Regions from separate parts of the Leucobacter viscericola genome, predicted to be linked through region 1. Evidence: predicted binding sites of a transcription regulator. Region 1 holds the regulator's gene; the other holds the start of a gene.

Region 1 (4,962 bases):
CGGAGCGGCTGCGCAAGCTGATTCCGCGTCAGCAGTTCGAGGTGCCGATTCAGGCCGCAATCGGTTCAAGGATCATCGCGCGCGAGAGCATCCGTGCGATCCGCAAGGACGTTCTTGCCAAGTGCTATGGCGGCGACATTAGCCGTAAGCGTAAGCTGCTCGAGAAGCAGAAAGAGGGCAAGAAGCGCATGAAGATGGTCGGCCGGGTTGAAGTGCCCCAGGAAGCCTTCATTGCTGCCCTCTCAGGGGACGTTGAGGGTAAGGACGCGGCCAAGAAGTGAGCTCGACCGAAAACAACCGGCGCAGCAGTCACGTTGAGATGCCGGTGACCTACGCTGCCGTTGGTGCATCAAAACTTGCCGATGTCGTGCGCTTTCCCCCTGAGGGCACCGAATCGTACTTAGAAGCCCTGCAGCTTGGCAGCGGTCAGGAGCGCTTCGTCGCGGCATCAAGCCTGCTGATGACCTGGGGTGCCCAGCGCGGCGCGGGCATCGAGGTCAGCGAGATCGTTCGGGGAACCGACGAGGCCTATGTTGGGCCCGAGTTTGATGAGAGTGGTCAGGCCCAGGGTATTCGGGTTCGAGAAGAGCAGTTTGGCCCTGACGGCGAACCCTACATCGTGCCCGGTACCTCGGCCGTGTTTACCCTGTCCGGGCAGACACCGCGCAGTGTTCTCGTTGTGTACACCGTTGACGAGGATCAGATGGCGGGCTTCGCCTGGGGCACTCGCGACGAAGACGGCGTTGTGGGAGAGCAGCGGTTTACCGTCGAGATTCGCGAGGATCAAACAGTGTGGGCCGTCGCCCGCGGTTTTCTCGCCTCCCCGAAGAGCGGCCTGTTGGGACTCAAGGGTAAGGCGCTGATTCGCGAGGCGGTAGAGCTGGCCAAGGATCAGCTCGAAGCGTTGGCGCCGGGAGCTGCGGATCGTGCCCAGCGTTCTTCCTGAGGGTGACCCGGCCCCCGAAGACGGATCCCTCCCCGCGAGTGTGCTCGAGGGGGCTGAGGATCGCCGTTTCTGTGTCTACGTGCACGTGCCCTATTGCCGGGTGCGCTGCGGGTACTGCGACTTCAATACCTACACCGCGAGTGAACTCGGTGGCACTAGCCAGGCGGACTACGCCAGTCAGGTGCAGCGGGAGCTGAGCTTTGGGGCTGGTGTGCTTAAGGATGCTGGCCTGCCGGAGCGGCCGGTGTCCACCGTGTTTTTCGGCGGCGGTACACCAACCCTGCTGCCCGCTGGTGATCTTATCGGGATGCTCGACGGGATCCGGCGCGAGTGGAGACTGGCTGACGGCGCTGAAGTGACAACGGAGGCGAATCCCGACTCGGTCGACGAGGCCTACCTGCACGCACTTGCCGAGGCGGGCTTTACCCGAGTGAGCTTCGGTATGCAGTCCGCCGTGCCCCATGTTCTTCGCACGCTTGACCGGACGCACTCGCCCGAACGCGTGCCGCTCGTCACACGGTGGGCGCGCGAGGCGGGTTTGCAGGTGAGCGTGGATCTCATTTACGGTACGCCGGGGGAGAGTCTCGCTGACTGGGAGCGCTCAATCGAAGCCGCGCTTGCGACCGAGCCGGATCATATTTCGGCCTATGCGCTCATCGTCGAGCAGGGCACAAAACTGGCGGCCCAGATTCGACGTGGTCAGGTGCCCGAGCCCGATGAGGATCTGCACGCCGAGATGTACGAGCTTGCAGACGCACGGTTTCAGGCCGCAGGCATGAACTGGTACGAAATCAGCAACTGGTCTCGTTCGCCCGAGACTCGCTCGCGCCACAACCTCGCCTATTGGACTGGCGAGGACTGGTGGGCCGCTGGGCCGGGTGCGCACAGCCATGTCGGCGGAGTTCGCTGGTGGAACGTCAAACATCCACGCCCCTACGCGGAACGCATCGCAAAGGGTGTCTCGCCCGCCCACGCGCGCGAGATCCTCAAGCCAGAGGCGAAACGCGCCGAGCGGGTGCTTCTGGAAACGCGTATCGCGGATGGTCTACCCGCAGATGTGCTCACCGTAGACGAACGACGGGCGATCCCCGAGCTGATTGCTGAGGAGCTTATTGATGGCCGCGCGGCCATTCGCGGCAGGATCGTGCCAACGCTTCGCGGGCGTCTGCTTGCCGACACCGTGGTGCACCGCCTGCTCGGGTGAATTCGCTGGGTGAATGCGCAGAGTGTCTGCGTTCACCCTGCGCTAGACTTGGCACTCAGTAGTGTCGAGTGCCAATGAACTCGCGAGGTGTGGAAGGAGTTGCCGTGGTTTCCGAGCGAAGTCTTGCGGTGCTCCACGCCATCGTGAGCGATTATGTCTCGTCGAACGAGCCTGTTGGGTCGAAGGCAATCGTTGATCGACACAGCTTTGGTGTGTCGGCCGCGACCATCCGCAACGACATGGCGCTGCTTGAAGAAGATGAGCTGATCGCGCAGCCCCACACCTCGTCGGGCCGTGTGCCAACAGACAAGGGCTATCGCCTGTATGTTGACACCCTCGCGAAGATTCGCCCACTCACCTCGGCCCAGCGCGCCGCGATCGAGCGTTTTCTGGGGGAGTCGGCCGACCTAGACGACGTGATGTCGCGCACCGTTCGTCTGCTTTCCCAGCTCACAAACCAGGTCGCGGTAGCTCAGTACCCCTCTCTTCGGCGCACGATGGTGCGACACATCGACCTGGTCGCCGTCGCTGAGGATCGTATTCTGTGCGTTCTCATTCTTGGCAGTGGGGTTGTCGAGCAGCAGCTCGCGCAGCTCCCCGCGGCGAGAGTGACGGAGGCGTGGACCCGCGGGCTTCGCGACCGGATCGCCGGCGCAACGGTTGGCCACGACGTTGACACAGCCGCCGCGGGAATCACGGAGCTACTGAGCAGCATCGACAGCTGGGCGCAACCCGGCGAGACCGAGCTTGTCAGCCAGGTTCTGGCGGTCGTGAGCACGCAGCTGCAGGCGAACCGCAGCGACCGCATTGCGATCGCTGGGGCCGCAAACCTTTCGCGCTCGGGTGAACTCGAGGGATCACTCGGATCCGTGCTCGAGGCGATCGAAGAGCAGGTCACACTCCTGCGGCTCTTTGACGAGCTCGTGCAAGACGGCCGCGATGTGTCCGCCTCAATCGGTCGCGAGAACGAGCCGTATGGCCTGGCTGCGACCTCGGTGATTGCCTCCAGCTACGAGGCTGAGGGCACCTCGGTTTCCCGTCTGGGTGTGCTCGGCCCGCTCCGCATGGACTACGCCAGCAACATCGCAACCGTGCGCGCTGTCGCAAGGTATCTCAATCATTTACTCGGTGAGGATCAGTAGATCCCCTGTCCGATACACACTTTCTCAACCTGATCATCCACCCTGTGAGGAGCTAACCCGTGGCCGACCACTACGAGACCCTCGGCGTGACCCGTGAGGCGACACCCGAAGAGATCAAGAAGGCCTATCGCCGTTTAGCGCGTGAGCTGCACCCCGATGTCAACCCGAGCGAAGAGGCCTCGGAGCGCTTTAAAGGTGTGACCCATGCCTACGACGTGCTGAGCGATCCCGAACAGCGGCAGCGCTACGACATGGGTGGCGGCCAGTCCGACATGGGCGGCTTTGGTGACATCTTTGAAACCTTCTTCGGCGGCGGTGGGTTCGGTGGCGGCCAGCGCGGCCCTCGCTCGCGCGCCGAGCGCGGTGACGACGCCATGATCCGTGTCGACGTCAGCCTTGAAGAGGTCATCTTCGGCGTACAGCGTGAGGTCACGATCAACACGGCCGTGCTGTGTGGCGCGTGCCAGGGAAGCTGCTGCCAGCCCGGCACCCAGCCCGTCACCTGTGACGTCTGTAATGGCCAGGGACAGGTGCAGCGCCAGGTTCGTTCGCTGTTCGGCAACGTTGTGACGATGCACCCCTGCGGAAGCTGCCACGGCTACGGAACAGTCATCGAGCACCCCTGCGTCGAGTGTGCCGGTAAGGGTCGTGTGCGTGAGCGCCGCACCCTTCCCGTAGACATCCCGTCGGGCATCGACACGGGCACACGCATGCAAATGCGCGGTGGCGGCGAAGTGGGCCCCGGTGGTGGGCCCAACGGTGATCTCTTCATCGAGTTCAGGGTCACGCACCACGACATCTTCAGCCGTGATGGCAACGACCTGCTGTGCACGATGCAGCTGTCGATGACCGATGCCATTCTGGGTGTCGAGTCGACGGTTCCCGGCCTCGACGGCGATATCAAGGTTGAGGTTGAAGCGGGCATTCAGTCCGGCGACATCATCACCATTCGCGCACGCGGCATCCAGGGCCTCCGTTCAACCAACCGCGGTGATCTGAAGATCGCCGTGCAGGTAGCGACACCCGAGAAGCTTTCAAACCGAGAGAAAGATCTCGTTCGTCAGCTCGCCGCTCTTCGCAAAGACGAGGCTCCGCACCTGGGTGAATTCCAGCAGAGCTTCTTCGGCAAGATTCGCGACCGCTTCTTCCGCCAGGGCTAGTCTGTCGTGGCCAATCTGTACTTTGCCGAGGGACCCAGCTCTGAGGGTTGGGTTCCTGGTGCGCTCGTCACTATTACGGGTGACGAAGCACGGCACGCGGTGCGCGTGAGTCGTCTGCGCGTCGGGGAACAGATTCTGGTTGGCGACGGTGCCGGTGTGATCGGTGTAGGACCGGTGGCGAGTGTCACCAAAGACTCGTTTGCCGTGCAGCTCGACAGTGTTCGGCGCGATCCCGAGCCCGCGGCTCGTGTAGTGCTCGTGCAGGCCCTAGCCAAGGGCGATCGTGATGAGCGGGCCGTGGAACAGGCGACCGAGTTTGGGGTCGACGACATCGTGCCGTGGCAGGCGGAGCGCTCGGTTTCGCGCTGGAACGATCCCGATAAGGCCGCCAAGGGGGTCGCGAAGTGGGCGAGGATCGCGCGCGAGGCTTCAAAACAATCGCTGCGGGCGAGGATCCCGGTTGTTCAGGAGCCCGTCTCGCTCGACGGGCTGTGCGCGATTGCCGGGCGC
Region 2 (4,962 bases), 1.1 Mb from region 1:
CTCACGCAACCGCGAAACTGGCGGATCGGGCCTCGGCCTCGCGATCGTCAAGTCAATCGTCGACGCCCACGGGGGCACGGTCAGCGTGCACGAGACGCCGGGCGGCGGTGCAACGTTCCGTGTAGATCTGCCGGGCGCTCCGCTCTCAGACGACACGATCCCGATCAAGCGCCTGGGTTAGGTAGTCACGCGCTCCGAGCCTGGCACCTCCGCCCCGGGCCCGCACCCGGGTACCCGGTGCTCAGTACCCGCCACCCGGCTCCCTACTCACGAGCGGCCCCCATACTGACGAGTGGCCCTCTTACCAACGCGTTGGCAGGAGGGCCACTCGTCGGTTAGCTGGGCACTCGCCAGGGCTCGACCGATGGGCCCGGATCCCCGGCAGAAGCAAAAAGCGGGGCCGCACCCGAAGGTGCGGCCCCGCTTCTGCAGACTCAGACTAGAAGTCCATGCCACCGGTCGGGTCACCAGCGGGAGCCGCTGCGGGCTCAGGCTTGTCGGCGACAACAACCTCGGTGGTGAGGAAGAGACCTGCGATCGATGCCGCGTTCTGCAGCGCCGAGCGGGTCACCTTAGCGGGATCCAGGATGCCCTGAGCAACCAGGTCGCCGTACTCACCGGTTGCGGCGTTCAAGCCGTGACCGACGGGCAGGCCCGCAACACGATCGGCAACAACACCGGGCTCGAGGCCCGCGTTGAGCGCGATCTGACGCAGCGGAGCTTCGATAGCGGTCTGTACGATCTTCGCACCGACGGCCTCGTCACCCGAGAGGCTGAGGCCTGCGAAGGCCTCCTTGCCGGCCTGGATCAGCGCGACGCCACCACCGGGCAGCACACCCTCTTCGACGGCAGCCTTCGCGTTACGAACGGCGTCTTCGATGCGGTGCTTGCGCTCCTTGAGCTCAACCTCGGTAGCTGCGCCAGCCTTGATGACTGCAACACCACCGGCGAGCTTTGCGAGGCGCTCCTGCAGCTTCTCACGGTCGTAATCGCTGTCGGTGTTCTCGATCTCGCGACGGATCTGCGTGACGCGGCCAGCGATGGCCTCTTCTTCGCCAGCGCCCTGAACGATGGTGGTCTCGTCCTTCGTGATGATGACCTTGCGCGCGGTGCCGAGCATGTCGAGCGTTGCGTTCTCGAGCTTGAGGCCGACCTCTTCAGAGATGACCTGGCCGCCGGTGAGGATCGCGATGTCCTGCAGCATGGCCTTGCGGCGATCGCCGAAGCCCGGAGCCTTGACGGCTGCCGACTTGAAGATGCCACGGATCTTGTTGAGCACGAGAGTTGCGAGTGCTTCACCCTCGACGTCTTCAGCAATGATGAGGAGCTGCTTGCCCGACTGGATCACGGGATCAACAACGGGGAGCAGGTCCTTGATGTTGGAGACCTTGCTGTTGACGATGAGGATGTAGGGCTCCTCGAAGACAACTTCCTGGCGATCAGCGTCGGTGACGAAGTATGCCGACAGGTAACCCTTGTCGAAGCGCATGCCCTCGGTCAGCTCGAGCTCGGTGCCGAAGGTGTTGGACTCCTCGACGGTAACAACGCCCTCTTTGCCAACCTTGTCGATGGCCTCGGCGATCAGTGCGCCGATCTGGGGGTCAGCCGCAGAGATGGACGCGGTTGCCGCGATCTCATCAGTGGTCTCGATCTCCTTGGCGTTTGCAAGAAGCTGAGCGGTGACAGCAGCAACGGCTGCCTCGATGCCCTTCTTGATCGCGATGGGATCGCTGCCAGCTGCAACGTTACGCAGGCCCTCACGCACGAGCGCCTGAGCGAGCACGGTTGCGGTGGTGGTGCCGTCACCTGCGACGTCGTCAGTCTTCTTGGCGACCTCCTTGACCAGCTCAGCGCCGATCTTCTCGAAGGGGTCGTCGAGCTCGATCTCTTTCGCGATGGAGACACCATCGTTAGTGATTGTGGGAGCGCCCCACTTCTTCTCGAGGACAACGTTGCGACCGCGCGGGCCGAGCGTCACCTTTACGGCATCAGCGAGGGTGTTGAGTCCTCGCTCAAGCCCGCGACGTGCTTCCTCATCAAACGCAATGATCTTTGCCATGTATTTCGCCTCTCTCGGACGTTCTCGTGGTGGGATCACCGTGCCGACGACTTATCGCTGCGGCACGGATATTTAGCACTCAGTCGAATCGACTGCTAGCACAATCTTGGCACTCTCACCCCACGAGTGCAAGCGGCGAAAGAGACTTGCCGCCTATGCACAGCATTGACACAGAGCCAATTTTGACGAGTGTTCGCGTCAAGCGGACGCAGAAGCAAAGCTCGCGGATCCTGAGCCAACCACCGACACAGCTACTGTGCGGGTGCGGTGCTCGGATCAACAGGCTGACCCGTAGACGGATCAATCGGCCAGCCAGTGTCGGGATCAATATCCCAGCCAGTCACAGGGTCGACCGTGTTTCCCGTTTCAGGGTTAATCTGAGGTTCACTCGAGTCTGGCGCGCTGTCTTCGGCCGTCATCTTCTTCGCCTCTTCGATGCCAGGGCCGGCGTAATCTTCGCCGATCAGCACGATGAGGCGCGCACCGTAATCAGCGTAGTCTTTGGTTTCGTAGGTCGAGATTCCCCCGAGCTTCGCAGCGAGACCGGCGGCCGCTGCTTGATCGGCAGCATCCCGGTAAAACACCGCGGAAATCTTGACGTCGTCCTTACCGGCACTGCCAGCGTAGACAACGTTCCCCCAGCTTTTCTCGGGGATGATCTTCTCGAGTGCACCAGCAAGGTTTTCCGTCGGAGTTCCATTGAAAACGGCGACGGTCGCCTTCGGATCAAGTTTGGCGGTCGCAGGCTTCTGCGTATCTGCCGTGCCACCCTTGTCGCCAAGGAGCGGCAGGGCCTCAACATTTCCGATGCTTTGCACGGCAAAAATTCCAGCGGTCGTCAAGAGGGCGAACCCGAGCAGCGCCGCAATCAGGTATTGCCAGACGTACCGGGGGCGGACAGTGACCCTGTGGGCCCCGACCCGGCCGCTCCGCTCGACGCGGTCAAAACGGTCCTCAGGAATACCCTTATGGGCACGGCGATTTGCCTGTGGGTCAGCGGGTGTTCGCGCCACACTCATCTCCTCGGATCCGGATTCCGCAGCCAAAACCGCGGCTGACCGGTACAACATACAACAGTGCTACTGAATTTCAGCGGCTCCACTAGCGTACATTGATCCGACTGCGAGACTGGTGAGGTTAGCCTTTCAAAGAGTCGGGAGCGTAGATTGCACGAGCGAGCCCGTCAATCACATCAGGGATTCGAGTGCCTCCCGCAAACAGCACTGAATCATCGACATCAATGATGCGGCGGTGCTTTCCCGCCTGAGTCAGCGCGATACTCGGCTGTGCGGCGATCAGCCCGTCGACACCACCCGCACTTTCGAGCCCCTTGGTCATTACGAGGATCACATCGGGGTCCATTGCGACCAAGGCCTCCTCGGTCATGGGCCGCTCACCCTTCCAGCCGGCCTCTTCGGCAACATCAACAGCGCCGATGGACTGGATCAAGCTATCAACTCCGCTGCCCTCACCAAAGAGGTAGAAAATGCCAGCGGCTCCACGCACATATAAGAATGCAACCCGAGGCGATTTGCTCGAGTCCTTGGGAAGCAGCGCCTTCACCTCGGTTTCCTTATCGGCGATCGCGGTCTTGAGGTGATCGATCAGGGTGGGGGCAGCTTCACCGACACCTAGAGCGTCAGCAACTTGCTGAGCAGTCTTGTAACTCGATTCGGGATCAATCGCACGATCAACCGTCACCACGGGAATTCCCGCGTCACGCAATTGCAGCACCACATCGGTCGGGCCGATGCTTCCATCGGTAATGATGAGCGTCGGATCAAGGGCAAGCACGGCCTCCGCGTTGATGGAGTGTCCGTCGCGGGTAATAACCGGCAGCTTTTCAGCACCGTCGAAATTGGTGGAGATATCGCGGCCAACAAGGGAGTCGCTCATTCCGTAGGCGTAGACGAGCTCGCCGAGCGTTCCACTGAGGGAAAGCGCAAGCACACGCGAAGTGTCTGTCACCTCAACTTTTTTGTCCCCGGCCTTGTCTTTTGAGACCACGGTGACTGGCAGCTTCGGTGCGGGCGGGTCTGCGAGCGGAGGAATGCTGGGGCCACCAATCACGGCGGTCGTTGGCCCTTCGTAGGCGGTTGGATCTGCGAGTGGCGTCACGTCCTTCAACGGGGGCAACTCGACGGCTTCCTTCTTCGTACCGTCTCCGGTACCACTCGCGCTGGTCTGGCAGGCGGTCAGGCCGATCCCGAGCAACCCAACAAGCGCCAGCACCGACGCACTGCGCCAAACGCTACCGAGCTGTCGGGACTTTCGCTGCCGCAATCCACGCAGCCCAGTTCCGCTCATACCGCCTCTTCCCTTCATCAGACGAATACCCAACTTAGCCTAACCCAATGAAGGTAAGATGAATGTCGGGCTTTCTGCCCTTCAACGTCCCGCCGCACGCGAAACAAGATGCGTCGCGGCCGAGAAAGCGGTCCTCCAAGCGCATGCAAGATACCTCACCGGCCACAAGTCGCACGGCCGTCGTCGTGCGCCGATCCGCCACCGGCTCGCGCCGCACCGGCACAAAGACGGTTCTCTTTGTGGTGTTGGTCGTGGCGCTGATTGCTGCGATCCTTGTCTCTGCAGGCACCGGGCAGCTCGGCATCCCACCGCAGGAAATCCTGGGATCGCTGCTGCGTAAGATCGGGATCGACTGGCTGCCTGGGCCGTCACACGCAAATGGCGACCAGACGCTCTGGTCGATCCGCTTCCCCCGCGTCGCAATGGCAGTGCTTGTTGGCGCCAGCCTTGCCGTTGCGGGTCTCATCATGCAGGCCATTTTCGGCAACCCCCTCGCCGAACCCGGCGTGATTGGCATCTCCTCGGGAGCTGCAGTGGGAGCAGGCCTTGCGATCGTTTTTGGTCTTACGATCTTCGGCGAGTGGACTACCGCTATT

Evidence for each region. Region 1 encodes HrcA, which represses chaperone genes, less so after heat shock. Its sites were predicted from a motif close to TTNGCACTCGNNNNNNNCGAGTGCNAA; they were not measured.
Region 2: the regulator HrcA is predicted to act here: its motif matches at 2,132-2,158, upstream of groL (chaperonin GroEL).

The regions. Positions count from the first base shown of each region.
Region 1 covers NZ_CP049863.1:403,051-408,012, reverse strand. Annotated here, with positions in the region: gene lepA (translation elongation factor 4) at 1-281, shown strand, start outside; gene G7068_RS01940 (DUF1990 family protein) at 278-946, shown strand; gene hemW (radical SAM family heme chaperone HemW) at 927-2,150, shown strand; gene hrcA (heat-inducible transcriptional repressor HrcA) at 2,255-3,292, shown strand; gene dnaJ (molecular chaperone DnaJ) at 3,352-4,452, shown strand; gene G7068_RS01920 (16S rRNA (uracil(1498)-N(3))-methyltransferase) at 4,459-4,962, shown strand, end outside.
Region 2 covers NZ_CP049863.1:1,532,084-1,537,045, forward strand. Annotated here, with positions in the region: gene G7068_RS06980 (sensor histidine kinase) at 1-181, shown strand, start outside; gene groL (chaperonin GroEL) at 440-2,059, opposite strand; gene G7068_RS06990 (LytR C-terminal domain-containing protein) at 2,311-3,072, opposite strand; gene G7068_RS06995 (heme/hemin ABC transporter substrate-binding protein) at 3,197-4,366, opposite strand; gene G7068_RS07000 (FecCD family ABC transporter permease) at 4,510-4,962, shown strand, end outside.